Regions from separate parts of the Mesorhizobium sp. P2_F7 genome, predicted to be linked through region 2. Evidence: predicted binding sites of a transcription regulator. Region 2 holds the regulator's gene; each other region holds the start of a gene.
The links. Region 2 encodes LexA, which represses DNA repair genes until DNA is damaged. Its sites were predicted from a motif close to TGTTCNNNNTGTGTTCNG; they were not measured.

Region 1 (7,782 bases), on a different contig from region 2:
GGCTCGAGATCGAGATATTCGGCGCAGGCGCCCTGCTGAAAATTGAGGTCGACCACGCAGGTCGACGCGCCGCGCGTCACCGAATGATGCAGCTGGAAGGCGGTCTGTAGCGCCAGCGTCGTGGTGCCGACGCCGCCGGCGGCCGGCATGAAGGTGTAGATCTGCGACTCGGTGTTTTCCTCGCGTCCCGGCCCTTGCAGCGCGCGCACGACCGAACGCACCAGATCGGCGGTGGTGATCGGCTTGACCAGGAAGTCGGCGACCTGAAGCTGCACCAGGATGCGGACCGCGGCGGCGTTGAACTCCTGGGTGACGACGACGACCGGAACCCGGCCTTCGAGCCGGCGCATGATGCGCTGCAGCGACTCGATCTCCTCCAGCTTTGCCGCATCCATGTCGACGATGAGCGCGCCGAAATCGGCTTCCTGGACCTCGCCGCGCAGTTCGGAAATGTTCTTCTCCACGGTCGAAAGCTGGATCACCTCCGAGGCCGCGAACGCGATGCGCGTATCCTGCACAAAGGTCCGGTCGCTGGACACCAGCAGGATTTTCTTGGTCTTGATGCCGCTTGCCATTTGTCAGCCTGTCAGGTCATTCCCGGTCAAATCACCAGGCAAATCAATCGGTTGTCGCTGTTGGTTGCACGGCCTTGGCGGCCGCCGCCTGATCGGCGGCGTTCACCGCGGCGTCACTGCGCTGCGCCGGCACCAGCAGCCTGGTGTTCTGGACGCCATATTTCCAGGGGTCGACCATCTGCATGGCCGTATTGGCAGCCTGCGCGTTGCCGGCGCCCGTCGTCGTCCCCTCGCTGCGGACATAGTCGTCGCTGGTGCAGCCGCTGGCGAGGCCGGCGAGCAGCAGCGCAATGCATGGTTCGACGCGCATGGCTTCAATCCTTCGGCAGGTCTAGGAAGTGCCCGACCGTGGTGACCGGGGCCGACTGGGCCGTGCTGCCGCTGGCCATTGCCATGGCGCGGTTGGCGTCGGACGCTTTCACTTCTTCGGTGTTGTTGAGGAAATAGTCGACATTGCTGGCCGGCTGCGTGCCGTCAGTCGGCTCGAGCAACTTCTTCGACGGATCGACCGGCTTGACCAGATAGGGGGTGACGATGATCACCAGGTCAGTCTCGCGCCGCTGATAGGATTTCGACGAGAACAGAGAGCCGAGCACCGGCAGCTTGCCGAGGCCGGGAAGACGCGACGTGGTGATGTCGTTCTGCGACTGCAGCAGGCCGGCGATCATGAAGCTCTGGCCGTTCTTCAAGTCGACCGACGTCCTGGCGCGGCGCACGATGAAGCCCGGCACCGAGATCGTACCGATATTGTAGGAGGCCGAGGCATCGATCGAGGACACTTCCGGCGCGATGTCGAGGCTGACCAGCCCGTCCTTCAGCACGGTTGGCGTGAAATCCAGGCTGACGCCGTATTTCTTGTAGCTGACGGAGATCTTGCCATTGTCCTCGGAAACCGGGATCGGGAACTCGCCGCCGGCGAGGAAGCTTGCCGTCTGGCCCGACCGGGCGATCAGGTTCGGCTCGGCCAGCCGCCTGGCAAGGCCGCGCTCCTCCAGCGCCTTGATGGCAACGTCGATCGACAGGCCGTTCGACAGCAGCCGGCCGATGATCTCGCCATTGCCTGCCGCCGGCACCGTGCCCGGCTCGATGGTGACGTCGCGCCCGCCAAGGCCGTAAGCGAAATTGGCGCTGTATTTGGCGCCGAGATCCTGTCCGGCCTGGCGGTTGATCTCGACGAAGCGGACGTTGAGCTGAACCTGCTGCGAGGACGAGATGTTGACTGAATTGATCACTTCCTCATTGCCGGAGAAGCGGCTGGCGATCTTGCTCGCCTTCTCGGCGGCGACCGCGTCATCGGCCTCGCCCGACAGCACGACACGGCCGTTGGCCGAGCCGACCTTGATCTTGGCATCCGGCACGCTGGCGCGAATGGTGCTGGCCAGCTGGTCGGTGTCCAAGGTCACCTCGATGTCGACCGTGCCGACAAGCTGCTTGTTCTCGTCGAACAGGGCAACGCCGGTGGTGCCGAGATTGTTGCCCAGCACATAGAAGGACTTGTCGGTCAGCGGGTTGACGTTGGCGATCTCCGGATCGCCGATGACGATCTGGTAGAAGGCGGCACTGGTGATGATCGTTTTCGGCTTGCCCTTGGCCACCTTGATCGACGCATTCTTGGTCGACGACACATAGACGATGTCATTGTCGGCCTTGGCCGGCGCGCTGAGGCCGAGCATTGCGGCCGCGGCGAGGCAAGCCGCCATCGCAAGCGCCCGCATTGGGCGCAGCCCTTTCGTCATCCGATATGCATGAAGTCCCGACATCTGTCCCGTCCCTCGCCCGGTCCCCACCGGCAGTTATGGCTGGTCCCGCGCAGGAACCTGGTATTCCTCGACCTGCGTGCCGCGCGTCACGATGATCGTCTTGAATTTCGGCTTCTCAGGCTCCTTCGTCGCGGCGGTGAACAGCGCGCCAGCCGCAGCCTGAACGCCGGACGCGACCGAACCGCCGAAGGATGAAATGGTGGTGACGCCGTCCTTGGCAGTGCCACCATCGGCGGCTGAGCGGAGCGACAGCGACAAGGTGCCGACGGTGCGGGCGAGCGCCACTTTCTGGGCACCGTCCGTTGTCACCTCGATTGTAACGGAATTGGCGATCTGCGGCGTGGTCTGGCGCTGGTCGGCGCCCTGCCCGACGGTCAGCACCTTGGCGTCGGAGACGACGATCTCGGAGGTGACTGTGGAGCCGGCCGCGCCTTGCGCGTTCTTGGCCACTTCCTGGATTTCGCCTGCATCGCGTGTCAGCACGACGTCGACCCGGTCGCCCGGCATCACGAAGCCGCCGACACCGGCGATCTCGTCGGTGCGGATGGTCACCGCCCGCATGCCGGGCGTCATCATGTTGGACAGCGTCGCGCGGCCATTCGGTCCGGACAATTTGCTGAGCAGCACCGGTTCGTTGATCTCGATCGGCGACAACACCACGCGGCTGCCTTCGGCGAGCAAGGAATTGATGGTGGTGAAGGCGCCCTGCGGCACCGACTCTTCCGACCACGGGATTTCGGTGAGCTGCGCGCGGTCGAGTTCCATGCCGTAACGCAGCGGCGCGTTGGCCACGACGATGGTCTTGAACTCAACTTTTGGGGTCACGGGCGCCGGGATCGATGCCGTCTTTTCCTCGGCATCTGCCTTGGCCTGGCTCTTGACCCAGAAATCCGCGGCAAAGATCGAGATCGCGCCGAAAACGGCGGCGATGCCGATCATCGTTATGGCCTTGCCCCTCACAACTAAACCCCTGACGCATGTGGTCTTTTGTTTGTTGAGGCCCACGTTAGGCCGCTTTGTTAAAGATTCAGGAATCCCGGAGCGTCCGCGCGGACCTATTTCCGCCGGCTTGGTTATCGAAAGGTTTTAGGATAAGAAGGGGTTAAATCCCCGAACGTAACAGGAACTTCCGTCGCTTGGCGCTGAAAAGCGTGGCAGTATCGGCGGGTGATTCGCGGCACCGGATTCTATGGCAGGCATGGACGACAACAACGATCTTTTCGGCAATCTGGAAAAGCAGCCGCAACCAACCCGGACGTCGGCGCGCCCGGCCGATCCGCTGGTGCAGGCCACAAAGCGTCCTGCCGCGACCAAGGATGGCAGCGAAGGCTATAGCGCCGCCGACATCGAGGTGCTGGAAGGGCTGGAGCCGGTTCGGCGCCGGCCCGGCATGTATATTGGCGGCACCGACGACAAGGCGATGCACCATCTGTTCGCCGAGGTCATCGACAATTCGATGGACGAGGCGGTCGCCGGCCACGCCACCTTCATTGATGTCGAGCTTTCGGCCGACGGGTTTCTGACCGTTACCGACAATGGCCGCGGCATCCCGGTCGATCCGCACCCGAAATTCAAGAAGCCGGCGCTCGAAGTCATCATGACGACGCTGCATTCGGGCGGCAAATTCGACTCCAAGGTTTATGAGACCTCCGGCGGCCTGCACGGCGTCGGGGTCTCCGTCGTCAATGCGCTGTCGGACCATCTCGAGGTCGAAGTCGCGCGGGGGCGCCAGCTTTACCGCCAAAGATTCTCGCGCGGCGTTCCGGTGAGCGGGCTGGAGCAGCTCGGCGAGGTGCACAACCGACGCGGCACCAAGATCCGCTTCCATCCCGACGAGCAGATCTTTGGCAAGGGCGCCGCCTTCGAGCCGGCGCGGCTCTATCGCATGACGCGCTCGAAAGCCTATCTGTTCGGCGGTGTCGAAATCCGCTGGAGCTGCGATCCGTCGCTGATCAAGGAAAAGGACCAGACGCCGGCCAAGGCGGAGTTCCATTTCCCCGGCGGCCTGAAGGACTACCTCAAGGCATCGCTCGGCGACGATTTCCAGGTGACGCGGGAGATCTTCGCCGGCAAGAGCGAGAAGCAGGGCGGCCACGGTTCGCTCGAATGGGCGGTGACCTGGTTCGGCGGCGACGGCTTCATCAATTCCTACTGCAACACCATCCCGACCGGCGAAGGCGGCACGCATGAGGCCGGCTTCCGCAATGTGCTGACGCGCGGGCTTCGCGCCTATGCCGACCTCGTCGGCAACAAGCGCGCCTCGATCGTCACCTCCGAAGACGTCATGATCTCGGCGGCAGGCATGCTGTCGGTGTTTATCCGCGAGCCGGAATTCGTCGGCCAGACCAAGGATCGGCTGGCGACGATCGAGGCCATTCGCATCGTCGAGACCGCCATCCGCGATCCCTTCGACCACTGGCTGGCCGACAATCCGCAGGAAGCCTCGAAGCTGCTGGAATGGGTGATTGCCCGCGCCGACGAGCGGGTGCGCCGGCGCCAGGAAAAGGAAGTGTCGCGCAAGAGCGCGGTGCGCAAGCTGCGCCTGCCCGGCAAGCTCGCCGACTGCACGCAGAATGCCGCGGCGGGTGCTGAACTGTTCATCGTCGAGGGCGACTCGGCCGGCGGCTCGGCCAAGCAGGCGCGCGACCGCGCCAGCCAGGCGGTCCTGCCGCTGCGCGGCAAAATCCTCAACGTCGCCAGCGCCGGCAACGACAAGCTGGCCGCCAATCAGCAGATCTCTGATCTCATCCAGGCGCTCGGCTGCGGCACGCGCTCGAAATATCGCGACGAGGATTTGCGCTACGACCGCGTGATCATCATGACCGACGCCGACGTCGACGGCGCCCACATCGCCTCGCTGCTGATCACCTTCTTCTACCAGGAAATGCCGAACCTGGTGAATGGCGGCCACCTGTATCTGGCGGTGCCGCCGCTCTATTCGATCCGGCAAGGCGGCAAGGTCGCCTACGCCCGCGACGACGCGCACAAGGACGAGCTGTTGCGCACCGAGTTCACCGGCCGCGCCAAGGTCGAGATCGGCCGTTTCAAGGGCCTGGGTGAGATGATGGCCTCGCAGCTCAAGGAAACCACCATGGACCCGAGGAAGCGCACGCTGCTCAGGGTCGACGTGATCGATGCCGCGGCTGCGACCAAGGACACGGTCGATGCGCTGATGGGCACCAAGCCCGAGGCGCGCTTCCGCTTCATCCAGGAACGCGCCGAATTCGCCGCGACGGAAGTGCTGGATATCTAAGCGTCCACCGTTCTAGTCTGCTCTTCCAGATACGGAGATGGGCGTGTGACCTGGGACCGGCTGCGCAACGGTTTTGTCGCGAGATTTGCCGGTCTGACGCAGCCAACCCGCTCGGATTGGATTTTCGCCCTGCGCACCGTTTCGGCCGGTCTGATTGCGCTTCTCGTCGCCTACGCACTGAAACTCGACCACCCGCAATGGGCCATGATGACGGTCTTCATCGTCGCCCAGCCGGTTGCCGGCATGGTGCTGGCGAAAGGTTTTTACCGGCTGCTCGGCACGCTTGCCGGTGGACTTGCGGCGATCGGCATCACCTCGGTTTTCGGCACCAATCCGTGGCTGCTGGTGACGGCGCTCTCCGTCTGGATTGGCCTGTGCACGCTGGTTTCGTCGCTGCTGCGCAACCCGGAAGCCTATGGCGCGGCCCTTGCCGGCTATACCGCGATGATCATTGGGCTGCCTGCCTTCGGCCAGCCGCATGTGATCGTCGATCTCGCTGTCGCGCGCTGCGCCGAGATCGTGCTCGGTATCGTCTGTGCCGGTCTGACCAGCCGGCTGATCCTGCCCAAGCTGGCCGCCGACGCCATCATTTCGCGGCTGAAGCGCAGCATCCTCGACCTTGCCACCTATGCAGGCGGCGCCTTTTCCGGCGGCGATCCGGCAGTGCTGGCCGGCCTGCACCGCAAGCTCATCGCCGATGCCCAGACGTTGGCCGAGATGCGCACTTATGCACGGCTCGAAGCGCCGAGCTTCGCCACCCGCGCCCATCCGGTCCGCCGCACCATCGGCCAGCTCCTGTCGGCGCTGTCGGCGGCGCGCGAGCTGCACTCGCACGCGGCGCCGAAAAACGCAGCACTCATCCCGGTGCGCTCCGAACTGCAGTCACTGGTCAGCGAACTTGCAGCCGCGCCCGAGGCGCTGGACGACACGTCGCCCTGGGTGACGCGGCTCGACGCGATTGCCGGCAAGGCCCGGCAAATGCCCGACGCCTCGGCCGATCAGGGCGACGACAGGGTCGGCACGATAACGCGCCTGACCATCGCCGCCGATTTCGCCGAAGCCTTCAAGCAAGTGCTGCGCGGTCTCGACGCTCTGCGCGCACCGGTGACGCGCCCGGGCCGGGCCAACAGGCAGCAGCCTGCGCTGGTGGTGCACCGCGACTACCCCGGCGCTTTGCGCAATGCCATACGCGCGGCCATTGCCACGCTGGCGGTCGCCGCCTTCTGGCTGACGACGAAATGGTCCGATGCGGCCGGCACCGTCATTCTCGTTGCTGTCGTCTCCAGTCTTTTCGCCGCGCGTCCTGACCCGGTGCAGGTGTCCTGGGGCTTCTTCAGGGGAACGCTGCTGGCTTTGCCCTTTGCCTTCCTTGTCGGCCAGGTCGCCCTGCCCGCTTTGCCCGGCTTCGGCTGGTTCGCGCTGTTTGTCGTGCCGATCCTGATACCCACGGCGCTGGGCATGGCCAATCCGCGCACTGTTGGTGTGGCGACCGCCTTTGCCATCAACTTCCTCGCCTTCCTCAGCCCGCATCAGGCTATGACCTATGCTCCAGGCCCGTTCTTCGCCGGCTCGGCTTCAGTGCTGGTCGGCATCCTGCTGGCGATCGGCGTCTTCATCGTCGTGCTGCCGGCCGATCCGTGGCTTGCCGCCAACCGCATCGTGCGCGCCATGCGCGAGGACCTGGCCCGGCTTTGCCTGCATGAGCGGGTGCCGCGGCGTTCTGCCTTCGAGAGCCTCGCCTATGACCGCATCAACCAGTTGATGCCGCTCTTGCAGAACACCGGCAGGAAAGGCGATGCCATCCTCGGCGGCAGCATCGCTGCCGTCACCCTCGGCCTCGAAATCCTGCGCCTGCGCACCGCGCAGCAGAGCCCCGCCACGCCTTCCGAAACCGCGCTTTCGATCGACAATTTCCTACGCGGCCTGGCGCGTGAACTGCTGTTTCGCGCACCAGGCGATCCCCAGACGGCGACGGTCGCCGTCGCCCGGCAATATGCAGCCGGCCTCTCAGAGCGCAGCGGCAGTGCCGACACGCTGCAGATCGCAGCCTCGCTGCGCATCGTCGCCGCCACGATCGAGGACTTCCCGGATTTTTTCGCCAAAGATAGGGGCTAGGCAGGACAAAGGGCGTGTTGAGATTCAGGTCAGGCCGAGTCGAAAACAGCTGATACCGAGAACCGAAGCGGAGCGTACT
Region 2 (7,782 bases):
CGCCGGCTACAACATTGCCGGTCCCGAGGTCGAAGCAGCGTTGCTTTCGCATCCCGACGTCGCCGAATGCGCGGTGACCGGCGCCGAGGACAGCGAGCGCGGCCAGATCGTCGAGGCGCATATCGTTCTGGTGCAAGGTGTTTCGCCGGACGCATTGACCGTCAAACGCCTGCAGGACCACGTCAAGGCAACGATCGCGCCCTACAAATATCCGCGTTCGGTAAAATTCATCGACGCCTTGCCCAAAACCCAGACAGGCAAAATCCAGCGCTTCCGGTTGCGGGCGGAGAAGAGCAATTGAGCCAGCCCTACGATCCGGCGTCCGATGGCGCGCAGATGTCGTTCAAGGAGCGGATGTCTTACAGCGATTATCTGCACCTGGAGCAGGTGCTCGACGCGCAGGCGCCGCTGTCTTCGGCCCATGACGAGATGCTGTTTATCATCCAGCATCAGACATCGGAATTGTGGATGAAGCTCGCCTTGCACGAGATCGGCGCCGCGATCCGCTCGATCCGCGCCGACCGCCTCGAACCGAGCTTCAAGATGCTGTCGCGCGTCGCGCGCATCTTCGAGCAGCTCAACAATGCTTGGGACGTGCTGCGTACGATGACGCCCAGCGAATATACCGAGTTTCGCGACGCGCTCGGCCAATCCTCGGGCTTCCAGTCCTGGCAATACCGCGCCATCGAATTCATGGCTGGCAACCGCAACCTCGCCATGCTTGGCCCACACAAGCACCGGCCCGATCTCACTGACAGGCTGGAAGCGATCCTGGCCACGCCGTCGCTCTATGACGAGGCGCTGCTGCTTTTGGCGCGCAACGGCTTCGACATCGGCGCCGACGCCACGCGCACGGACTGGCGCGAGACACGCGTCGAGAACGAAGAGGTGCTGGTTGCCTGGCAAACCGTCTACCGCGACCCGCAGCGCTACTGGATGCTCTACGAACTGGCGGAAAAGCTGGTCGACTTCGAGGATTACTTCCGCCGCTGGCGCTTCAACCACGTCACCACGGTGGAACGCATCATCGGTTTGAAGCGCGGCACCGGCGGCACCTCAGGCGCCTCCTATCTGAAGAAGATGCTGGAGGTCGTGCTGTTTCCGGAGCTCTGGACAGTTCGCACCCGGCTCTGAGCTCTTTGTTTCCGCGCAATTCCCGACGGGAAGCGCTACGCACTTTTCCCGGGAAAACAGCGTCAGAATTTTCCTGGACTTGCGCCGGCTTCAGGTAACCGCGGTCTTCACCGCGAAGCGGGCGTCCTGCCAGGTGCCGGTGCGCAGAATATCCTCCAGCACGTCGACCGCCTGCCAGACATCGCCATAGCCGACATAGAGCGGCGTGAAGCCGAAGCGGATGGTAGACGGCGCGCGGAAATCGCCGATCACACCGCGCTCGATCAGGGCGCGCATCACCTGATAGCCATGCGGATGAAGGAACGACACCTGGCTGCCGCGCTGGCTGCCGTCACGAGGACTTTCCAGTTCAAGCCCGTAGGCGCCGCATCTGGCTTCGACGAGCTGGATGAACAGGTCGGTCAGCGCGATGCTCTTTTTGCGCACCAGCGCCATGTCGACATCGTTCCAGATATCGAGCGCCCCCTTGAGCGCCCGCATTGACAGCACCGGCTGCGTTCCGCACAGGAAGCGGCGGATGCCGCTGCCGACGGCAAAGCCCTGCTCGAAGGCAAAGGGCCGCGCATGGCCCCACCAGCCGCTGAGCGGCTGATGGACATCGCCATGGTGGCGTTCGGCCGCGTAGATGAAGGCCGGCGAGCCCGGGCCGCCATTGAGGTATTTGTAGGTGCAGCCGACGGCGAAATCGGCATTGGCACTGTCAAGTTCGACCGGCAAGGCGCCGGCGGTGTGGCAGAGATCCCAGATGATCAGCGCTCCGGCGTCATGCGCCTTGCGCGTCAGCGCCGCCATGTCGCGCAACTGGCCGGATTTGTAGTTGACGTGGTTGACCAGGATGACGGCGACGCTGTCGTCGATCAGATCCTCGATTGCAGGCGCGTCGACGCCCTCCAGCCGCAGCCGCGTTCCCGGCCGGGTCGATGCGACGCCTTCGGCCATATAGAGGTCGGTCGGGAAACTGTCGCCCTCGGCAACGATGACCGGGCGGTCCGGCCGCATGCCGAGGGCCGCGTGCAGCAGCTTGTAGATGTTGATCGAGGTCGTGTCGCAGACCACCGTCTGCCCCTCAGCCGCGCCGATCAGTCGTCCGAGCTGATCGCCGAGTTCCACCGGCATGTTGAACCAGCCGGCAGTGTTCCAGGCGCGAATGAGATCCTGCGCCCATTCCTGCGTGGCGGCCTGCTGCAATTCGCTGAAGACGGCCGGTGACGCGGCACCCAGCGAATTGCCGTCGAGATAGATCACGCCCTGCGGCAAGACAAAGCGTTCACGCATGGAACGCAGCGGATCGGCGGCATCCATCGCTTCGATTGCAGCGAGATCGGGTGTCATGCTCATGATCCGGCGCTCCTCCATGAACAACAGCATTCGGCGGAGCCTGTCCGCCCAAACATGCCGGCGATCTTGAGGGGTCCTCCTGGAGCTGTCAAACATTATATATAATTTACGTGATGGAAGGCTTTGATATATAATCATCAGCCGAGCAATCTGACTGATGGGTCACGATATTGAATGACGAGCAGTCCTCGAAAACGGAAACGGCCTATCGGCTGCTCAGGCGCGATATTCTTGCGACCCGGCTGGCGCCTGCTGCGCCGTTGAAGCTGAGCACGCTGAGCGGCATCTATGGCATCGGCTGGACGCCGCTGCGCGAGGCACTGTCACGACTGGAAGCCGAACGGCTTGTGACCGCCATCAGCAACCGTGGGTTTGCGGTCGCTCCCGTGTCCCGAGCCGAGCTCGAAGACCTGACGCGTGCGCGATTGGTGGTCGAACTGCCCTTGCTGGTGGAATCGATCGAAAAGGGCGACCGTCAATGGGAAGACACGGTCGTTGCCGCCCACTACCGCCTCTCACGCTGCGGGTCCGTTCTCGATGATCCCTCGGATGAGGCCGTCGATGCGTGGTACGAAAAACATGATGCCTTCCACGCGGCACTGCTCAGTGCCGCGACATCCAGCTGGCTGCTGCGTTTCAACGCGACGATCTCCGATCAACTGCATCGCCACCACCGCTTTCTCGGCCTGGCCCCGACGCTGCGCGCGGCCGCCGGCCGCGAGGACGGACACCAGAAGGCCATGGAGGCGCTGCGCGACGCCGTGGCGATCGAACACCACACCGCACTGATGGAAGCAGCCCTTGACCGCGACACTGAGGGCGCAAAAACGCTGATGAGCGTTCACATCGGCTACACGCTGCAAGTCTATGCCCAGAGTGAACCGGGCGCGGCGACGGATGCGGCGCAGCCCCGCCCGAAAAAGCGGCAGCGATCTGGCAAGGCATGAATTGGCCCGATGGCCCAGGCTACCGGCGTTTCACCCCGTTGCCGGCAAACCAGCGCGGGCGCCGATCGCGGTGCGGAACGTTACGCTGAACAAAACGTCAACGCATTCATTAAACTTTAAAAGGTTGCGGAACACAACTGGAACAGATAGTGTTTGTTCTGGGTTTGTTTTTTCCGATTCTGGTTTCAGAACCCGTGGGGGCCGCGATGCTGACGCGCAAGCAACATGAACTTCTGATGTTCATCCATGAACGCCTGAAGGAGAGCGGAATCCCGCCGTCTTTCGATGAGATGAAGGAAGCGCTCGACCTCGCGTCCAAGTCCGGCATTCACCGCCTGATCACGGCGCTTGAGGAGCGCGGTTTCATTCGCCGGCTGCCGAACCGGGCGCGCGCACTGGAAGTGCTGCGGCTGCCCGACTCGATCGCACCCGGCCTCAATGCGGCGAAGAAGTTCTCGCCAAGCGTCATCCAGGGCAGTCTCGGACAAGGCGGTTCTGGCCAGGGCGGTGTGGGGCAAAGCGGTCTCGGCCGTCAGATCAAGCCGGCCTCATCGTCGCGTTCGATGTCGGCCGGCAATGACGACGCGGTTTCCGCGGTGTCCATCCCGGTGATGGGCCGCATCGCCGCAGGCGTGCCGATCGACGCCATCCAGCACCAGACCCATTCGATCTCGGTGCCGCCGGACATGATCATGGGCGGCGAACATTACGCGCTCGAGGTCAAGGGCGACTCGATGATCGAGGCCGGCATTTTCGACGGCGACACGGTCATCATCCGCAATGCCGACACCGCCAGCCCCGGCGAGATCATCGTGGCGTTGGTCGACGAAGAGGAAGCGACGCTGAAACGCTTTCGCCGCAAGGGCGCCTCCATCGCGCTGGAAGCCGCAAACCCGGCCTATGAAACCCGCATCTTCGGGCCAGACAGGGTCAAGGTGCAGGGCAAGCTTGTCGGGCTGATCCGGCGCTACTGAGCCGGCTTAGTTTTGTACTTTTCGCGCTCCTTGTAGGGTGGCAGGCCGCGTGCTTCGCGTGAGAAGCGGCGTTGCTCGTGCCAGGGACGATAGGGCTTGTCGACGGCGAAACGTATGGCTGGCGTTGTCGCGGCCGATTGCGGATCGAAGAAGACGGCGGCACTGCCGTCGCGGGCAAGCTGCTTCTTGGTCACGACCAGCACCAGCGGGTCGCGACACGGATTGTAGGCGGTGGCGTCCTCAATGACGATCAGGCTCGCGAAAGCGCAGGCCGGTCGGGCTGTCTTGCGGTCTTTTGCCAGCGCGATGATGGCTCCGGCCGGGTGCCGGGCAATGCAGAGATCACCTGTGCAGTAGAAGGGCGAGCCGGGCGGCAGGTCGAGCGGATCGAGATCGAACCGCGTATCCGTTGCCTCGAAAATCTCAGGCGGGATAATGGTTTCCGCCCTTAGCGCGCGTTTCCAGTTGTCAGTGGTGAATTCGTTGGAGCGTTCGCGATTGAGGGCTAGCTCGCCGCCTCCGATCGGCACGGCCACCAGATGCGCATCCTCGGAGATGAGCACATCGGGCGTGCGTACCTGCGGCACCGTCAACAGGCCAGCCAGCGCGAAAGGCACGGCCGCCAGCCGAAGCCATGTGGTGGCCATGGTGGCGATGACGAGGGCGACGGCCACCAGCAGCACCGAGCGGATGGAGATCAACCCGACGGCATCGACCGGCGAACGCTCTGAAATCCAGGCGGAGATGGCGATCATCGCTGCCAGACCCTTGCCCATCACATAGAGGAACGGCCCATCGGCGCCGAATGGCATCGCCAGCGCGCTGAGGACGGCAAAGGGCATGACGATTAACGATACAATCGGCATCACGGCCAGATTGGCGAGCAGACTGAGCGGTGACACGCGCTGGAAATGCCAGATGGCAAACAGCGCCGTGGCACTTCCAGCGATAATCGAGGTCATGGCGAGGCCGCCCATGGCCAGCAGGACTTTTCGCGACAGGAAGCTGACGAAAGAGCGCCTCGCAGGCGGCGTTCTCACCCTGTCGGCGCGGTAGTCGGCCCAGCCGGCATAGGCGCCGACCAGGGCGGCGGTGGCCGCAAACGACATCTGAAAGCTTGGGCCGACCACCTCATGCGGCGACACCAGGATGACGGCGATGGCCGAGATCGCCAGGTTGCGCATGGTGAGTGCTGCGCGATCGAACAGCACCGCGACCAGCATGACCGCCAGCATGATGAAGCTGCGCTCGGCGGCAACCACGATGCCTGAAATGACGAGGTAGGCGGCGATGGAGACAAGCGCTGCGGCGGCGGCATATTTCTTGACCGGCCGACGCGAGGAGAAATCAGGAAACAACGCGAAGGCGCCGCGCAGCAACGCCATGATGGTGCCGGCAACCAGCGCCATGTGCAGGCCGGAAATGGAGATGATGTGGTAGATGCCGGTGCGCCGCATCGCCTCGTTGACCTCGTCCGGAATGCCGGCGCGCACGCCGACGATCAGCGCTGCGGCAATCTCGCCTTCGGCGCCACCGATCTTGCTCCTGATGTGGTCGGCTATGTTTTCGCGGGCGTTCTCAATGGCCGAAGAGAGGCGTGCGGTCAGCGGCGGCGGTCCCTGCGCGGCGATGGTTTTGGGATTGCCGAGAAAGAAGCCGCTGCCGCCGATGCCGGTGAAATAGCTGTCGAAGGAGAAATCGTAGCTCTCCGGCCGCACCGGACCGGTTGGCGGCAGCAGCCTGGCATAGCCGGTGATCAGGGAGCCGGCGGTCATATCAGCGGGAACGGTGCGTGCCGAGAGCCTGACCCGTTCCGGCGCGTACCGCAGCTTGGGGTAAGCGGTGGAAATCACGTCGAGCGTCAACCTGACGCGCCCGTTTTCCATCTCCTCGAGACTGACGACGCGGCCGGTCAACCGTGTTTGAATCTCGGCGCCGAGCATCTGCGTGCCGGCGCGCCAGGTCTCGACCTTGGCGGCGACGACGCCAAGCGCGCACAGCATGGCAGCCATAAGACACAGATGCGTCCTCGGCCGCGACCGGGTGACGGCAGCACAACATGCCATGAGCAGCACGATGGCGATTGGCTGGGCAAAGCCGGGCTCGTCGGGCAGCGAGAAATAGACAATGACGCCGGCCGCCAGGAAAACCGGCACCAGCAGGAAGGCAACGCCGCGGTCGAGTTCGGTGCCGGCGGCCACGGCAACGCTGCGGCGGATTGCGGGCCATGACGAACGGCGCAGCAGCCGACGCAAACGGACGGTAGGTGCGAACGCGGTGACCGGCACCGGCGCGGCGCCATCCCGTGGCAAAGCCACGATGCCGGGCTGCAGTTCGGGCAGCGCAACCGGCATCGGCTCGGCATAGGGAACATCGGCAAACAACGAGCGTTCGCTGACGCCTGCCTCTGCGCCCTCGCCCTCCTTCGCGCCCCGGCCTCGTTCAGCCATCGGGTCTGCCCCTTGCGCCACAGACCCCCTATGCTACATGAACGCGCAAAGCGCGAAAGTCCGCGCGATCACGCCCCCGCTTTCTAGCCTTGCCCGAGAATTGCCATGTCCAACAAAATTGCCATGTCCAACAGGGCGGTCACCCGTTTTGCCCCCTCGCCCACCGGCTACCTGCATATCGGTGGCGCGCGCACCGCGCTGTTCAACTGGCTGTACGCCAAGCACACCGACGGCACGATGCTTCTGCGCATCGAGGACACCGATCGCGAGCGTTCCACCGAAGCGGCAACCCAGGCCATTCTCGATGGGCTGACCTGGCTCGGCCTGTCCTGGGATGGCGGTGCCGTGTCGCAGTTCGAGCGTGCGCCGCGCCACCGCGAGGTGGCGGAGGAACTGGTGCGCCTGGGCAAGGCCTATTACGCCTACGAGACACCGGCCGAGCTTGAGGCGATGCGCGAAGCGGCGCGCGCCAAGAGCCTGCCGCCGCGCTACAACGGCGCGTGGCGCAACCGTGACGCCTCCGAGGCGCCCGCCGGCGTCAGGGGCGCTATCCGCATCAAAGCCCCGGCCGAGGGCGAGACCGTGGTGCATGACCGCGTGCAGGGCGAGGTGCGCTTCCCCAACAAGGATCTCGACGATTTCATCATCCTGCGTTCGGATGGTGTGCCGACCTACATGCATGCCGTCGTCGTCGACGACCACGACATGGGCGTCACCCACATCATTCGCGGCGACGACCATCTGACCAATGCCGCGCGCCAGACGGTGATCTACAACGCCATGGGCTGGGAGGTGCCGTCCATGTCGCACATCCCGCTGATCCATGGCGCCGACGGCGCCAAATTGTCGAAGCGGCATGGCGCCCTCGGCGTCGAGGCCTATCGCGCCATGGGTTATCTGCCCGAGGCGCTGCTCAACTATCTGGCACGCCTTGGCTGG
Region 3 (7,782 bases), 250 kb from region 2:
ATGATCGCGGCATGGACAATGAACGCATCGCCGAACTGTTCGAGGGCCTCGGCCCGGTCTCGATCCGCAGGCTGTTCGGCGGCAAGGGCATCTATTTCGACGGTGTCATCGTCGCCATCGTGCTGCGCGGCGAATTGCTGCTCAAGGCCGACGAGCAAAGCGCGCCCGACTTCGAAGCCGCCGGCTGCAAGCAATGGACCTACACCGGCACCCGCCACGGCAAGCTGGTCGCGATGCCGTATTGGAGCATTCCCGACGACGCGTTTGATGATCCCGACGAGATGCGGGTGTGGGCGCGCCGGGCCTATGAGGCGGGACGGCGGGCGGGGAAGTAACGCCCAATAACTGGGAACGCTGGGCGGGACAGCACCCCCCTCTGGCCTGCCGGCCATCTCCCCCTCAAGGGGGGAGATTAGCAGCTTCTGTGCTCCGCTTCTCCGTTGAAGATTGGCGAAGGCCGCGATGACATCCAATCTCCCCCCTTGAGGGGGAGATGTCCGGCAGGACAGAGGGGGGTGTGAAGGATCGCGGCGGTCGCGCTTGGCATGCATTGCCGAACGCCAATCCCTACAGCGCCTTCGCGATCTTCGCCGCCAGCCGCGCATTGTTCTCGACCAGCGCAATGTTGGTCTTCAAACTCCGGCCGCCGGTCAGTTCGAGGATTTTTCCCAGCAGGAACGGCGTCACGGCCTTGCCGGTCACATTCTGCGCCTCCGCCGCCTTCTGCGCGGCCTCGATGTAGCCGGCCATCTCGTCGGCCGGGATTTCGTCATCCTGCGGCACCGGATTGGCGATCAGCATGCCGCCGCCGAGCCCCAGCGCCGCCCGGGTCTTGTAGAAATGCGCGATCTCTTCGGGCTTGTGCAGCGTCAGCGGCGCGCGGAAGCGCGACTGGCGCGACCAGAAGGCGGGCATGGTTTCGCAGCCATGGCCGATCACCGGCACGCCGCGCGTTTCCAGCACCTCCAGCGTCTTTTCGATGTCGAGGATGGCCTTGGCGCCGGCCGAGACGACGATGACCGGCGTGCGCGCCAGCTCGTCCAGGTCGGCCGAGATGTCGAAGCTTTTTTCCGCGCCTTTGTGGACGCCGCCAATGCCGCCGGTGGCGAACACCATGATCCCGACCATGTCAGCCGCGATCATGGTGGCGGCGACCGTGGTGCCGCCGGTGCGACCCTCAGCAACCGCAAAGCCGAGATCGGCGCGCGACAGCTTCATGGCGTCGCCGGTCATCGCCAGCGATTCGCGCTCGCCGTCGGACAGCCCGATCTTGATGCGGCCGGCAACCACGGCGATCGTCGCCGGCACCGCGCCATGGTCCAAAATGATCTTCTCGACATTGGCGGCCATGGCGCCATTGTCGGGATAGGGCATGCCATGGGTGATGATGGTACTCTCCAGCGCCACCACCGGCCGGCCGGCGGCAAGCGCGTCGGCCACCGGTGGGTGGATGTCGATGAAGGGGCGGGCGCTTTGCGGGGTCATGACGGTCTCCGGTCCGGCGCGCCGCCCGTCCCCTTGGACGGCGCGCTCCGGCAATGGCAATTGGCCGCCCTCATGCCATTTCCTGCGCGTCGGGCACAAGAGCCAGCGCCTCGGCAAAGGTCGCGGTGGTGAAGGCCGGCACCGCGTCCGCGCTTTCGATGGCGAGCGTTGCGGCGGCCACGCCTTCGCGCAGGGCCTGGCGCAGGGGCAGGCCGCGCAGCAGGGCAGCGATGGTGGCACCGGCCAGCGCATCGCCGGCGCCGGTGACGTCGGCGACCTTTCTCGGCGCCGGCGGCAGGATCGAGAAGGCGCCGGCTTCGTCGAAGCCCAGCACCGGGCCATCGCCGGCTGTCACCACGCCACTCCTGAGGCCGCTGCAGCGCAAACCGTCGACGGTCTCGCGCTCGGTGGCATTGGCGCCGACACCGGCCAGCACCATGGCCTCGCGCCGGTTCATGAAGACCTGCGCGAGCTCCTTCAGCACGGGTATCAGCCGCACCACCTTGGCTGGCGAAATGGCGATGGCGTAGACCGGCTTGCCGGCAGCGAGCCCCACCAGCCGCTCCAGCGCCGATGACGGCAGATTGGCGTCGCACAGCACCGCGTCGGCCTCGGCGACCACCTCGCGAACCTTGGAGCGGCGGAGCTGCTTGGGAAACGCCAGGTCGTAGAGCGCCATGTCGGCAAAGCCGGTGATCAGCTCCCCGTCGCGGTCTATGAGCGCGGTGTAGCTCGGCGTCGTGCGGTCGAGGAACACCGCCGACAGATCGGCAATGCCGGCATCTGCGATAGCGCGCGACACCGTCTCGCCCGCCGCATCGCCGCCGCGCATCGACATCAGCGAGGCCGAGACGCCCAGCCGCGCAAGGCTGCGCAGCGCGTTGAAGACGCCGCCACCGACATCCTCGCGCATCGTGCCGGGGTTGGACGCCGCCGGCACGTAGGCGCCCGACACCTGGCCGCGCCGGTCGATATGGGCGCCGCCCACCGCGAGGATTTTTGCAGATTTCACCATGCGGGCGATATGACCTTTGTTATTCGAACCATACAAGCGCTAGGCTGTGCGGCGGAGCTTCGCAGGCAAGCCAGCGATTCGGGCGGAGCCAAACCGCCGGAGCGCTTGGCCCAATGCGGGGCGCGCCCGAAAACCAAACCATGAGACAAAAAAAGAACAAATCCGGATAAAGATTGCTTTTCAGATATTTGACCCCTCTTGCCAAACGAGAACAAAAAAGGTACAAACTGGGGCAGGGATTACGGATTGTCCGGCCTTCATTGACGACCAAGGGGTGATGTATCATGGCTCAGAATTCTTTGCGGCTTGTAGAGGACAAAGCGGTGGACAAATCAAAGGCTCTGGACGCGGCGCTGTCGCAAATCGAGCGCGCCTTCGGCAAGGGCTCGATCATGCGGCTGGGCGCCAATGAGCAGGTCGTCGAGATCGAAACCGTGCCGACCGGATCGCTCGGCCTCGACATCGCGCTTGGCGTCGGCGGCCTGCCGCGGGGCCGCATCGTCGAGATCTATGGGCCGGAAAGCTCGGGCAAGACCACGCTGGCGTTGCACACAGTTGCCGAAGCTCAGAAGAAGGGCGGCATCTGCGCCTTTGTCGATGCCGAACATGCGCTGGACCCGGTCTATGCCCGCAAGCTTGGCGTCGACCTCGAAAACCTGCTGATCTCACAGCCGGACACCGGCGAGCAGGCGCTGGAGATTTGCGACACGCTGGTGCGTTCCGGCGCCATCGACGTGCTGGTGGTCGATTCGGTTGCGGCACTGACGCCGCGCGCTGAAATCGAGGGCGAAATGGGCGATTCGCTACCCGGCCTGCAGGCGCGTTTGATGAGCCAGGCGCTGCGCAAGCTGACCGCCTCGATCTCGCGCTCCAACACCATGGTTATCTTCATCAACCAGATCCGCATGAAGATCGGCGTCATGTTCGGTTCGCCAGAAACCACGACCGGCGGCAACGCGCTGAAATTCTACGCTTCGGTGCGTCTCGACATCCGCCGCATCGGCTCGGTCAAGGACCGCGACGAGGTCGTCGGCAACCAGACCCGCGTCAAGGTGGTCAAGAACAAGCTGGCACCGCCCTTCAAGGTGGTCGAGTTCGACATCATGTATGGCGAGGGCGTGTCCAAGACCGGCGAACTGGTCGACCTCGGCGTCAAGGCCGGCGTGGTCGAGAAGTCAGGCGCCTGGTTCTCCTACAATTCGCAGCGCCTCGGCCAGGGCCGCGAGAACGCCAAACTGTTCCTGCGCGACAATCCCGACACGGCGCGCGAGATCGAACTGGCGCTCAGGCAGAATGCCGGGCTGATTGCAGAAAAGTTCCTCGAGAATGGCGGCCCCGAGCGCGGCGAAGACGACGGCTTCGAGGAAGAATCCGGCGCCATGTAAGGCAGCTGCCAGAGTTCGGCCATAAATCCGGTCCATTATCTGATGCTTAAGTAACAGAGTTCCTTAGTATCGCGTTCCAAACCGCCGGCCTTCGCGCCGGCGGTTTTCGTTTTTGGGCAGGCGTGGAGCCGGCCTGGCGGCTGCAGGATTGGCCCAATTCCGTGTTTCTGGACAGGGTGAAGCCTGCCCGCTAAAAGGCCAAGTCGATCTTCTAAAAGCAGAGACCAGTTTCCGCCGGCCGTGCCGGCGGTTTTCGCGAAAAGGCAGCAGTCATGAGTGGCGTGAACGACATCCGGTCGACATTTCTCGACTATTTCCGCAAGGAAGGCCACGAGGTCGTCGCCTCAAGCCCGCTGGTGCCGCGTAACGACCCGACATTGATGTTCACCAATGCCGGCATGGTGCAGTTCAAGAACGTCTTCACCGGCCTGGAGAAGCGGCCCTATTCGCGCGCCACGACCGCGCAGAAGAGCGTGCGCGCCGGCGGCAAGCACAACGACCTCGACAATGTCGGCTACACCGCACGCCATTTGACCTTCTTCGAGATGCTCGGCAACTTCTCCTTCGGCGATTATTTCAAGGAGCGCGCCATCGAGCTTGCCTGGAACCTGATCACCAAGGAGTTCGGGCTGAACAAGGACAAGCTCTTGGTCACCGTCTATCACACCGATGATGAGGCGGCCGGCTTCTGGAAAAAGATCGCCGGCTTTTCCGACGACCGCATCATCCGCATCCCGACATCCGACAATTTCTGGGCGATGGGCGACACCGGGCCATGCGGTCCGTGCTCGGAGATTTTCATCGACCGCGGCGAGCACATCTGGGGCGGCCCTCCCGGCAGCCCGGAAGAGGATGGCGACCGTTTTCTTGAATTCTGGAACCTGGTGTTCATGCAGTATGAGCAGGTCACCAAGGAAGAGCGCATCGACCTGCCGCGGCCGTCGATCGACACCGGCATGGGCCTGGAGCGCATGGCGTCGATCCTGCAAGGCGTGGAGAGCGTCTTTGAAACCGATCTGTTCCGCCATCTGATCGATGCGGCGTCGTCGGCGCTCGGCCAGGGGCCCGACAAGGAGACGGTCGCCTCCTTCCGCGTCATTGCCGACCATTTGCGCTCGTCCTCCTTCCTGGTCGCCGACGGCGTGCTGCCGTCCAACGAAGGCCGCGGCTATGTGCTGCGCCGCATCATGCGCCGCGCCATGCGCCATGCGCAGCTGCTCGGCGCCAAGGAACCGCTGATGTGGAAGCTGGTGCCGGCGCTGGTGCGCGAGATGGGCCAGGCCTATCCCGAGCTGCTGCGCGGCGAACAGCTGATCACCGAGACGCTGAAGCTCGAGGAGACCCGCTTCCGCAAGACGCTCGTGCGCGGCCTCGGCCTGCTTTCGGAGGCGACCGAAACGCTGCATGCCGGTGACATGCTGGATGGCGAGACCGCCTTCAAGCTCTACGACACCTACGGCTTCCCGCTCGATTTGACGCAGGATGCGCTGCGCCAGCGCAGCATCTCGGTCGACCTTGCCGGCTTCACCCATGCGATGGAGCAGCAGAAGGCGGAGGCGCGCAAGCACTGGGCTGGTTCCGGCGATGCGGCCACCGAGACCATCTGGTTTTCGGTGCGCGAGCAGGCGGGCGCCACCGAATTCCTCGGCTACGAGACTGAAGCTGCGGAAGGCCTCGTCCAGGCGCTGGTCAAGGACGGCAAGACCGTCGACAGCGCCGGAAAGGGCGATGCGGTGGCGGTGGTCGTCAACCAGACGCCGTTCTATGGCGAGTCCGGCGGCCAGATGGGCGACACCGGCGTGATCTCCGGCGAGGGGTTCTCGATCGAGGTCTCGGACACGCAGAAGAAGGCCGACGGGCTGTTCGTGCATCTGGGCAAGGTGGTGAGCGGCACGGTCAAGACGGGTGCCGCGGTCGAGCTCAAGGTCGACCATGCGCGCCGCACCCGGTTGCGCGCCAACCACTCCGCGACGCATCTGATCCACGAGGCGCTGCGCGAGGTGCTGGGCACCCATGTCGCGCAGAAGGGCTCGCTGGTAGCGCCCGAGCGGCTGCGCTTCGATATCTCGCACAACAAGCCGATCTCGGCGGAAGACCTCGAAGAGGTCGAGCGCATGGCCAACGAAATCGTCGTCCAGAACAGCCCGGTGACGACGCGCCTGATGTCGGTCGACGACGCCATCGCCGAGGGCGCCATGGCGCTGTTCGGCGAGAAATATGGTGACGAGGTGCGCGTCGTGTCGATGGGCACCGGCCTGCATGGCGCCAAGGCCAACCGGCCCTATTCAGTCGAACTCTGCGGCGGCACCCATGTCCGGGCGACCGGCGATATCGGTCTGGTCCGCGTCGTCTCCGACAGCGCGGTCGCCGCCGGCGTGCGCCGCATTGAGGCGCTGACCGGGGAAGCCGCGCGCAAACATCTCGACGAGCAGGACAGGCGTCTGAAGGCGACGGCAGCCGTGCTGAAGATATCGCCGGCCGATGTGCCGGCGCGTGTCGAGACGCTGCTCGAGGAGCGCAAGAAGCTCGAAAAGGAACTGAGCGAGGCGCGCAAGAAACTGGCGCTGGGCGGCGGTGCTGCTGCAGGTGCTCCGTCCGAGAACGAGACGGTGGCCGGGGTCGGCTTCCTCGGCAAGGCGGTCTCCGGCGTCTCGCCAAAAGATCTGAAGCCGCTGGCCGATGCCGGCAAGACCTCGCTTGGCTCCGGTGTCGTGGTCTTTGTCGGCGCCGGTGAGGACAACAAGGCAAGCGTCGTCGTCGCCGTCACCGACGACCTCGTCGGCCGCTTCAGCGCCGTCGACCTGGTGCGCGTCGCCTCGGCCGCCTTGGGCGGGCAGGGCGGCGGCGGACGGCCTGATATGGCTCAGGCCGGCGGTCCGGATGCCTCGAAGGCCAATGATGCGATCGCCGCGGTCAGGGCGGCGGTGGAGGCAGCCTGATAGCCATCCCATGCCCGATCGTCCTGCCAAGAAGGTGCTCGTCCTCGGCGGCTATGGACTGATCGGCGAAGCCGTCGTCGAGCGCCTGCTTGGCGACGGGCATCAGGTAACCGGCCTGGGTCGCGATATCAGGGACGCCGAACGGCGCTGGCCTGCGGTGCGCTGGGTCGCGGCCGACATGGCCCGGCTGCTGGCCGCTGAAGACTGGCTGCCGCTGGTCGCCGGCTTGGATGCGGTGGTGAATGCCGCAGGCGCCTTGCAGGACGGCCCACGCGACCGCCTCGACGCCATCCATCGCGGCGCGGTCGTGGCGCTGGTCACCGCCTGCGAACAGGCCGGTGTCAGCCGCATCGTGCAGATCTCCGCCATCGGTGCCGATCCCACCTCATCAGATGCTTTCTTCAGCACCAAAGGTGAAGGCGACAGGGCCGTCGCAAACTCCTCGCTGGACTGGACCATCCTGCGCCCGGGCCTGGTGATCGCGCCCGCCGCCTATGGCGGCACGGCGCTTTTGCGCGCCCTTGCGGCCTTTCCCGGGTTCATTCCTGCCGTGATGGCGCGCCAGCCGATCCAGACCGTGGCCGGCACTGATGTTGCCGAAGCCGTATCGCATGGAGTTGCCGGATCCCTGCCGCCGCGTCTTTCCGTCGATCTCGTTGAAGCCGAGCCGCGCTCGCTCGCCGATGTGCTGGTTGCCTTCCGGGCCTGGCTCGGCCTGCCGCCTGCTCGTGTGGTGCCAATGCCGGCGTTTCTCGGCCGGATCGCGGGTGTCTTTGCCGATGGCCTTGGCCTGCTCGGCTGGCGATCGCCTCTGCGCAGCGCCGCCCTTGCCGCCCTGGCGCGCGGCGTGACCGGCAATGCCAAATCCTGGAACGAGATTTCGGATCAACAACTGCAGCCGCTGGAGGCAACGCTGGCCGCCATGCCCGCTCATGTCCAGGAGCGCTGGTTCGCCCGC
Region 4 (7,782 bases), on a different contig from region 2:
GGGCAGCGTCACCGCGCTGGTCGGCCCGTCCGGCGGGGGAAAAAGCACGCTGCTGCGCTGTATCAACCTCCTGGAAATCCCGACCTCCGGCACGGTGCGCATCGGCGACGAGACGCTGGAATTCCGTCCCGGCATCAAGATCCCCAGCCGAGATATCCAGCGCTTGCGGCTGCAGACCGGCATGGTTTTCCAGAATTTCCAGCTGTTCCCGCACCGCACCGCCATCGAGAACGTCATGGAGGGGCTGGTGACGGTGCTGAAATGGCCAACGGCAAAGGCGCGCGAACGGGCGTTGGCGCTGCTCGAGAAGGTCGGCATGGCGCACAAGGCCGATGCCTGGCCGGCGACGCTGTCGGGCGGCCAGCAGCAGCGCGTGGCGATCGCCCGCGCGCTGGCGCCGTCGCCAAAGGTGCTGCTCTGCGACGAACCGACTTCGGCGCTCGATCCGGAACTGGCTCAGGAAGTGGTCGACGTGCTGGGAAAACTCGCCAGCGAAGGCACGACCATGGTGATGGCCACGCATGACCTCAGGCTCGCCTCCAAGATCGCGCAGGAGGTGGTATTCCTCGACGCCGGTGTCGTCGTCGAGAAGGGGCCGTCCGCTGTGGTGTTCTCCAACCCGGAGCGCGAACGGACGAAACGTTTTATCGCGACGCTGAAGCAGGAAGCTGAAAAAGAGGCCGGCGGCTGAGCTCTCTACCTCCCCCTTGTGGGGAGGTCGGACCGTAGGTCCGGGTGGGGGCCGGTGCGGCACCTCAGGCTCGAAAACAAAAAACCCGGCACAAGGCCGGGTTTTTCATGAATTCGACGGTGAAAGCGATCAGGCAGCTTCTTCCTGTTCGGCTTCCTCATTGTCGGCCTTGGCGCCGCGCTTAGGGCCCTTGTTGAGGTTGACCTCGATCAGGCGCACGGCTTCGGTTTCCGACATGCGGTTGACCGCGGCGATCTCACGAGCCATGCGATCGAGTGCCGCCTCATAGAGCTGACGCTCGGAATAGGACTGCTCCGGCTGGTTGTCGGCGCGGTAGAGGTCGCGCACGACTTCCGAGATCGAGATCAGGTCGCCCGAATTGATCTTGGCATCATATTCCTGGGCGCGGCGCGACCACATGGTGCGCTTGACGCGGGCGCGGCCCTGCACGACCTTCAGCGCGCGCTCGACATAATCCTCTTCCGACAGCTTGCGCATGCCGATGGAGGTCGCCTTGGCGACCGGCACTTTCAGCCGCATCTTGTCCTTCTGGAAGTCGATGACGAACAGTTCCAGCTTGTGGCCAGCTACTTCCTGCTCGTCGATCGAGACGATCTGGCCGACGCCGTGCGCCGGATAGACGATGTACTCGCCGGTCTTGAAACCGTGACGTGCCGCGCTGGACTTCTTCTGCGGGGTGATCGTTGCCATTACGCCCTGAACTCCTTGTTGTGGTACCGGCGGCCTGCCGGTCCGAACGCCTGCGACCGGGGACTCCGATCGTTAGCCGCACAACAGATGAACCCATCGGAAAAAGCCGGGACCGGCACACCGCCTGCATAGCGACTGCCTGGCCCAGATTGCTCTGGTCCGATTGGGGATTTCACCTTTCGATGATTTTGGGCGCTTGCGCCATAAATCGACGTTGTGTCACCGGCATGTTTCAGTCTGTGTAACACAAAAAGTCGGAAGAATCAAGGTTTTGCTGCAAACGCGAAGGTCGAGCGCCGTCGCCGCCTGTCAAGGCAGTTAATGTATCATCGGCGTTACGCAGCGTTATGACGGCCGATCGGCCCTCTCAGTCAGTCGCCTTCGCCGGGTTCGGCGGAGAAATACTTCTCGAACTTGCCGGCCTCGCCGTCGAAGGTCTTGGCGTCTGCCGGAGGCTCCTTCTTGGCGGTGATGTTGGGCCATTTCTCGGCGTATTCGGTGTTGACCTGCAGCCATTTGTCGAGACCCGGCTCAGTATCGGGCTTGATTGCATCGGCCGGGCATTCCGGTTCGCAGACGCCGCAGTCGATGCACTCGTCGGGATGTATGACGAGCATGTTCTCGCCTTCGTAGAAACAGTCGACCGGACAGACCTCGATGCAGTCCATGTACTTGCATTTGATGCAGTTGTCGGTCACGACATAGGTCATTGGTCGGCTCCGGGACGTCCCGTTCTTGTCAGGCTTTTTTGGTGAGGTAACGCCTTTGCCTGCCGCTTGCAAGGGCGGCCATGCCTGGCGGGACCGGCGCTTCCGAAATGGAATTCCGGAACGCCGGCGTGGCGAGGGCGGCAGATCTTCTCAGTCCTCGCCAAACAGCCGGTCGGTTTGCCTGCGTTCTTTCTTGGTCGGCCGGCCGCTGCCGGCCTCGCGCAACGCGGGAATGGCATCGGGAACAGCCTCGCCTTTCGGCGCCGGCGGCGGGGACATGTCCTCGTAGAGCGTGCGGGCTTCTTCGGCCGGCCCACGCCGCACGCCTGTAGCCAGCACCTTCCAGACAGAGATGCGGCGATCAAGTGTGATGGTCAAAACGTCGCCAGGCTTGACCAGATCCGAGGCCTGCGCTGCTTTGTCGCTGTTGATGCGGACGCGTCCGGCGACCACCAGCTTGGCGGCCAGCGAGCGCGATTTCACCGCGCGCGAAAAGAACAGCCATTTGTCGATGCGCTGACGACCTTCAGCAACCATCGCAGCGCGCCTGAGCCTACTTCTTCAGCTGATCGCGCAAGGCGGCGAGCTTGGCGAAGGGCGAATCCGGATCGAAGCGTACCGGACGCTCCTCGCGCGGCTTGGGCTGGAAGGCCGGCTTGCCGCCTTGCGGACCGCCCTTGCCTTCCGGCCTGCCGCCCTTCCAGTCGGGGCGACCTTCGCGGGGACGCTCGCCTTGCGGCTTGCCGTCGCGGCGCTGTTCGCCTTCGGCCTGCGGCTTGGGCTTGAACTTCGAGCGGTCGAAACGCGGCTTGGCGGCACCGTCGCGCTGCTCGCGCCGGCCCTGATAGGCCGGCCGCTCGCCCGTTGCGGGCTGTCCGCCGGCATCGGCAGGCGCGTCGGTGCGGGCAGCCTGGCCGTTGCGCGGGCGATTGCGGTTTTCGTGACGATGGCGTGGGCGCTGCTCGAAACGGCCCTGCCGCCACAACAATATCGGCTTCGGCTCCTCGGCCTCTGGCGCGGCTTCGCCGGCAGCAGGTTCCGCCACGGTGGCTGCTTCGGCTGGAGCCTCTTCGCCTGCAACTGAGGTTTCGGCGACTGGTTCTGGCGATGCGGCCTCGACGGCCTCGGCTTCCGCCTCGGCCGGTGCAGGCTGAACTTCGGCAGCTTCCGCGCCTTGCTCAGCTGCGGGTTCCGCGGGTGTTTCAGCCGCGGCTTCCGCCACCGGTGGTGTTTCTTCCGTAACTTCGGCAGGCGCCTCCGGCTGGGCGTCCGCAACAGCCTCCGCTGTGACTTCGGCGACGGGCTCCTCAGCCGTAGCCTCAGTGACGGCAGCCGCATCCGGCTCGTCGGTCGGCGCTTCGGCGACAGCATCCGTTGCGGCGGCTTCCGCCGCCTTGGCCTGCTCGGCTTTTGCAGCCGCGTCCGCAGCCAGCTTGGCCGCAGCGGCTTCCCGCGCGGCATTGTCCTGCGCTTCCAGCCGCGCCTTTACCTCTGCCGGCGGCTTCGGCTCGGCGCGGTAGCCGAGACCCTTCAGAATCTCTTCCATATCGTCCGCGGTGGCGCCGAGGATCGACATCATCGGCGGCGTCACCATGAAGGACTGGCCGTCATAGGCGCCATCCGGGCGCTGGCCGAGGCCGGGTTTCCAGTTGGTCGCCGGGCGGATCAGGTCGGCCAGCCGTTCCAGAATGTCGATGCGTACGGCACGGCGGCCGAGATTGCGGTAGCCGGCGAGCTTGTAGAAGGTCTTGTCGAAGGCCGGGTCGATGACCACCGAGGTGCGGCCAGAGGCCAGCGCGTGCACCACGTCGCCAAAGCCGGGCTTGTCCTTGCCGTCGTTCTTCAGCGCCCACAAAAGCGTGATCAGGCCGGCGGGCGCCGGCTTGATCAGCGCCGGCACGAAAACATGGTAGGCGCCGAAGCGCACGCCGAGCCGACGCAAGGCCGCGCGGCCCTCCTGGTCGAGCGACTTCATCTCCTCGGCGATGTCGCGGCGGTTGATGAGGCCGAAATGCTCAACGAGCTGGAAGGCGATGCCGCGGCCGATGCCGGTGATCTGCTCGGCATTCTTCAAGTCGACCAGCGGCTTCAGCAGCGACTCGATCTGGAAATTGACGAAGCGCTCGGCGCGCGCGGCGACCTTGTCGCGGGCGGGGCCGGTCAGTTGCTCGTCGGCCAGCAGCACGAGCCGAGGCTTCAGCGCATCCTCGCCTCCAACCAGCGTGCCGATCGGCGCGCCGATCCAGCGCAGCGTGCCGTCGGAGCCGAGCGCGAGGTCGCCATTGGCGCAGGCGCCGAAACGTTCGGCGCGCGCCTCGAACTCGGCGGCCAGTGCTTTTTGCGCCGCGGTGCGCACGGCCTTGGCGTCTTCGCCGCCGGCGCTCTGGTCGGCGGTAAAGCGGAACCCTTGCAACTCACCTACATGATGGCCTTCGACAAGGACGGTTCCGGTAGGACTGATTTCGGCTTCAGGCATTGTATTTTCTCTAAGGCGCCGCATGAGGACGGAAGTCCTGCGGTCTACAAACCGTTTCGTCAACCGCTCATGCAGCGCATCCGACAATCTGTCTTCGATTTCGCGCGTCTTTTCCTGCCAGTGTGCCTGATCGGCCAGCCATCCCGGCCGGTTGGACACGAATGTCCAGGTGCGGATCTGGGCAATGCGATGCGACAGCGTATCGATATCGCCTTCGGTGGTGTCGGCCCGGCGCACCTGCTCGGCCATGTAGTTCTCGTCGACATGGCCGTGTTTGGCGAGGTCGGTGTAGATCGAGGCGATCAGATCGGAATGCTGGGCCGGCGCGATCTTGCGGTAGTCGGGCAGCGCGCAAGCTTCCCACAGCAGCGCCACGCGTTTGGGGTTGGTGGCGAGAGCGCGGATGCCCTCGTCGCGGGAGAGATGTTCGAGCGCCTGCGCATCGACTGCCGGCAGCGCACGCGTCAGGCCTTCGACCGGCGCGTTGGTCTCGATCGAGCGTTTTAGCGCGTCGAGGCTGGCGAAGTCGAAATGCGCGGTGCGCCATTGCAGCACCTTCACCGGGTCGAATTCATGGCCTTCGATGCGCTTGACCAGTTCCTCGTCCAACGGATCGACCTGGCCGGTGACGCCAAAAGTGCCGTCGCGCAGATGGCGTCCGGCGCGGCCCGCGATCTGGCCGAGTTCGGCGGCCGTCAGATTGCGGTACTGGTAGCCGTCGAATTTGCGGTTCTGGGCGAAGGCGACATGGTCGAGGTCGAGATTGAGACCCATGCCGATGGCGTCGGTGGCGACGAGGTAATCGACATCGCCCGCCTGGAACATCGCCACCTGGGCATTGCGGGTGCGTGGGCTGAGCGCGCCGAGCACGACCGCGGCACCACCCTGCTGGCGGCGGATCAGTTCGCCGATGGCGTAGACCTCGTCGGCGGAGAAGGCGACGATGGCGGTGCGACGCGGCAAACGGGTCAGCTTCTTCGAACCGGCATAGGCGAGATGCGACAGCCGTGGCCGCGTCACCACCGAGACGCCCTTCAGCAGGCGCTGCAGAATGCCATGCATGGTGGCAGCGCCGAGCAGCAGCGTTTCCTGGCGGCCGCGCAGGTGCAGGATGCGGTCGGTGAAGATATGGCCGCGTTCGAGGTCGCCGGCGAGTTGCACCTCGTCGATGGCGACGAAGGCAGCATCCGTCTCGCGCGGCATCGCCTCGACGGTGCAGACCGAATATTTCGCGCCGGGCGGCTGGATCTTTTCCTCACCGGTGATCAGCGCCACCTTGTGGGCGCCGACCTTTTCGCAGACGCGGGCGTAGACTTCTCGCGCCAGAAGGCGGAGCGGCAGGCCGATGATGCCGCTCTCATGCGCGACCATGCGCTCGATGGCGAGATGGGTCTTGCCGGTGTTGGTCGGCCCAAGCACGGCGGTCACGTCGCGGCCCGACAGGATCAGCGGCTCGGTATGTTTCGGCTGGATGTTCATCGGCCTGGAAATGAGGCTTTCTGCATCGTGTTGTCGGGAGCGCACCTTAACTGGCGCGTATGACAGGCGACACATAGGGATTTCAGCCGCGAAGCGAAAGCGGAATGTTCCGGGCGTCAGTTGCGGAGTCTTCTTCGCAGACCGGATTCGCTCCCGATTAACAGTTGGAACGAGTCTGGAACGAATCGGAGACGAATCAGTGACTCCTGCAGATTCAGCTTTTGTTCACGGCTACATATGGGTTTTGCGACCGGGAGTCGCACCACATGCTGAATCGCTGAAACTGGCCCGATTCATGCAGGGCGAGCTTTGCCATTAACCTTTGCCGGCGAAGCCTCGTCGCGCTCCAATGGGTCTCTGCCAAGATTATGAAATTATTGACTTTTCTTAATCGGGCTTAACCATATGGCAGAGCTTTTCGGCCTTCGCCATTAACGTTCCGGTCAAAGCCGGAACAAATCGGCGACGAATCAGCGAAGTCGGGACTTTCCCGTTTTGTTCACCCCAACATGTTGTGTTATCCACAGCTTGTCCACCGACAATTCACAGCTTGTGAAGCGGGTTTCGCACAGACCGAGCGGAGGCCGTTAATCTTTGCGTGCCGGAATGGGGCAGCGCCTCACCCCCAGGCTCTCCGAGCATGCCGGCCGGCGATGGAAAAACGGGTCCGTTCAAGGGCCCGTTTTTCTCTCAGCCGAAATATTGGTCTCAAACGAAGTACTGGCCGCCATTGGCGGTGATGGTCGAGCCGGTGATGAAGCCGGCGTCTTCGGAAGCGAGGAAGACGACGCAGCGCGCGATCTCTTCCGGCTCGCCGAGTCGGCCGACCGGGATTTGCGGGATGATGCGTTCGTTGAGTACCTTCTCGTCGATCGCCTTGACCATCTCGGTGGCGATGTAGCCGGGGCAGATGACGTTGACGGTGATGCCCGCGCGTGCGCCTTCCTGGGCGAGCGCCTTGGAGAAGCCGATGTCGCCGGCCTTGGCGGCGGAATAATTGACCTGGCCGGCCTGGCCTTTCTGACCGTTGATCGAGGAGATGGTGATGACGCGGCCGAACTTGCGGTCGCGCATGCCGCCCCACAGCGGATGCGTCATGTTGAAGACGCCGGAGAGGTTGGTGTCGATGACCTCTTTCCACTGCTCGCGCGTCAGCTTGTGGAACATGGCGTCGCGGGTGATGCCGGCATTGTTGACCAGCACCGAGACGGGGCCGAGATCGGCCTCGACCTGTTTGATCCCGGCAGCACAGGCGTCGTAGTCGGCGACGGACCATTTGTAGGTCTTTATGCCGGTCTCGGCGCTGAATTTCGCCGCAGCCTCGTCATTGCCGGCATAGTTGGCGGCAACGGTGTAACCCGCATTCTTCAGGCCGATCGAAATCGCGGCGCCGATGCCGCGCGATCCACCGGTGACGAGCGCTACTTTGGTCATGAAAGTTCTTCCTCCCTTTGGTCGGAAGAGCGAATAGGGAGTAGCGAATAGCGAGTAGGGATTTGATGTCCCGCCGCGCTGCTCCGTTCTACCCTATTCGCTACTCCCTATTCGCTACTCACTTCTTTTTTAGAGCGCTTCCACGCACAAGGCGACGCCCATGCCGCCGCCGATGCAGAGCGTGGCGAGGCCCTTCTTGGCGCCGCGGCGGCGCATCTCGAAAACCAGCGTGTTGAAGACGCGCGCGCCCGACGCACCGATCGGATGGCCGATGGCGATGG

Region 1: a site for LexA is predicted at 3,446-3,463, ahead of parE (DNA topoisomerase IV subunit B). Genes of this name have one in related genera too.
Region 3: a site for LexA is predicted at 2,708-2,725, ahead of recA (recombinase RecA). Genes of this name have one in related genera too.
Region 4: a site for LexA is predicted at 6,233-6,250, ahead of AC1DZ8_RS07525 (helicase-related protein). Genes of this name have one in related genera too.

The regions. Positions count from the first base shown of each region.
Region 1 covers NZ_JBFUFA010000005.1:50,521-58,302, forward strand. Annotated here, with positions in the region: gene AC1DZ8_RS18835 (CpaE/TadZ family protein) at 1-575, opposite strand, end outside; gene AC1DZ8_RS18840 (hypothetical protein) at 619-885, opposite strand; gene AC1DZ8_RS18845 (type II and III secretion system protein family protein) at 890-2,290, opposite strand; gene cpaB (Flp pilus assembly protein CpaB) at 2,369-3,274, opposite strand; gene parE (DNA topoisomerase IV subunit B) at 3,534-5,588, shown strand; gene AC1DZ8_RS18860 (FUSC family protein) at 5,634-7,703, shown strand.
Region 2 covers NZ_JBFUFA010000004.1:719,188-726,969, reverse strand. Annotated here, with positions in the region: gene AC1DZ8_RS17695 (AMP-binding protein) at 1-301, shown strand, start outside; gene kynA (tryptophan 2,3-dioxygenase) at 298-1,134, shown strand; gene kynU (kynureninase) at 1,225-2,472, opposite strand; gene AC1DZ8_RS17680 (GntR family transcriptional regulator) at 2,640-3,419, shown strand; gene lexA (transcriptional repressor LexA) at 3,626-4,393, shown strand; gene AC1DZ8_RS17670 (ComEC/Rec2 family competence protein) at 4,387-6,843, opposite strand; gene gltX (glutamate--tRNA ligase) at 6,967-7,782, shown strand, end outside.
Region 3 covers NZ_JBFUFA010000004.1:468,053-475,834, forward strand. Annotated here, with positions in the region: gene AC1DZ8_RS16370 (TfoX/Sxy family protein) at 12-335, shown strand; gene AC1DZ8_RS16375 (pseudouridine-5'-phosphate glycosidase) at 568-1,485, opposite strand; gene AC1DZ8_RS16380 (carbohydrate kinase family protein) at 1,556-2,500, opposite strand; gene recA (recombinase RecA) at 2,785-3,885, shown strand; gene alaS (alanine--tRNA ligase) at 4,158-6,824, shown strand; gene AC1DZ8_RS16395 (SDR family oxidoreductase) at 6,835-7,782, shown strand, end outside.
Region 4 covers NZ_JBFUFA010000002.1:453,822-461,603, forward strand. Annotated here, with positions in the region: gene AC1DZ8_RS07505 (amino acid ABC transporter ATP-binding protein) at 1-691, shown strand, start outside; gene AC1DZ8_RS07510 (CarD family transcriptional regulator) at 821-1,402, opposite strand; gene fdxA (ferredoxin FdxA) at 1,774-2,112, opposite strand; gene AC1DZ8_RS07520 (RNA-binding S4 domain-containing protein) at 2,263-2,649, opposite strand; gene AC1DZ8_RS07525 (helicase-related protein) at 2,666-6,067, opposite strand; gene phbB (acetoacetyl-CoA reductase) at 6,776-7,501, opposite strand; gene AC1DZ8_RS07535 (acetyl-CoA C-acetyltransferase) at 7,631-7,782, opposite strand, start outside.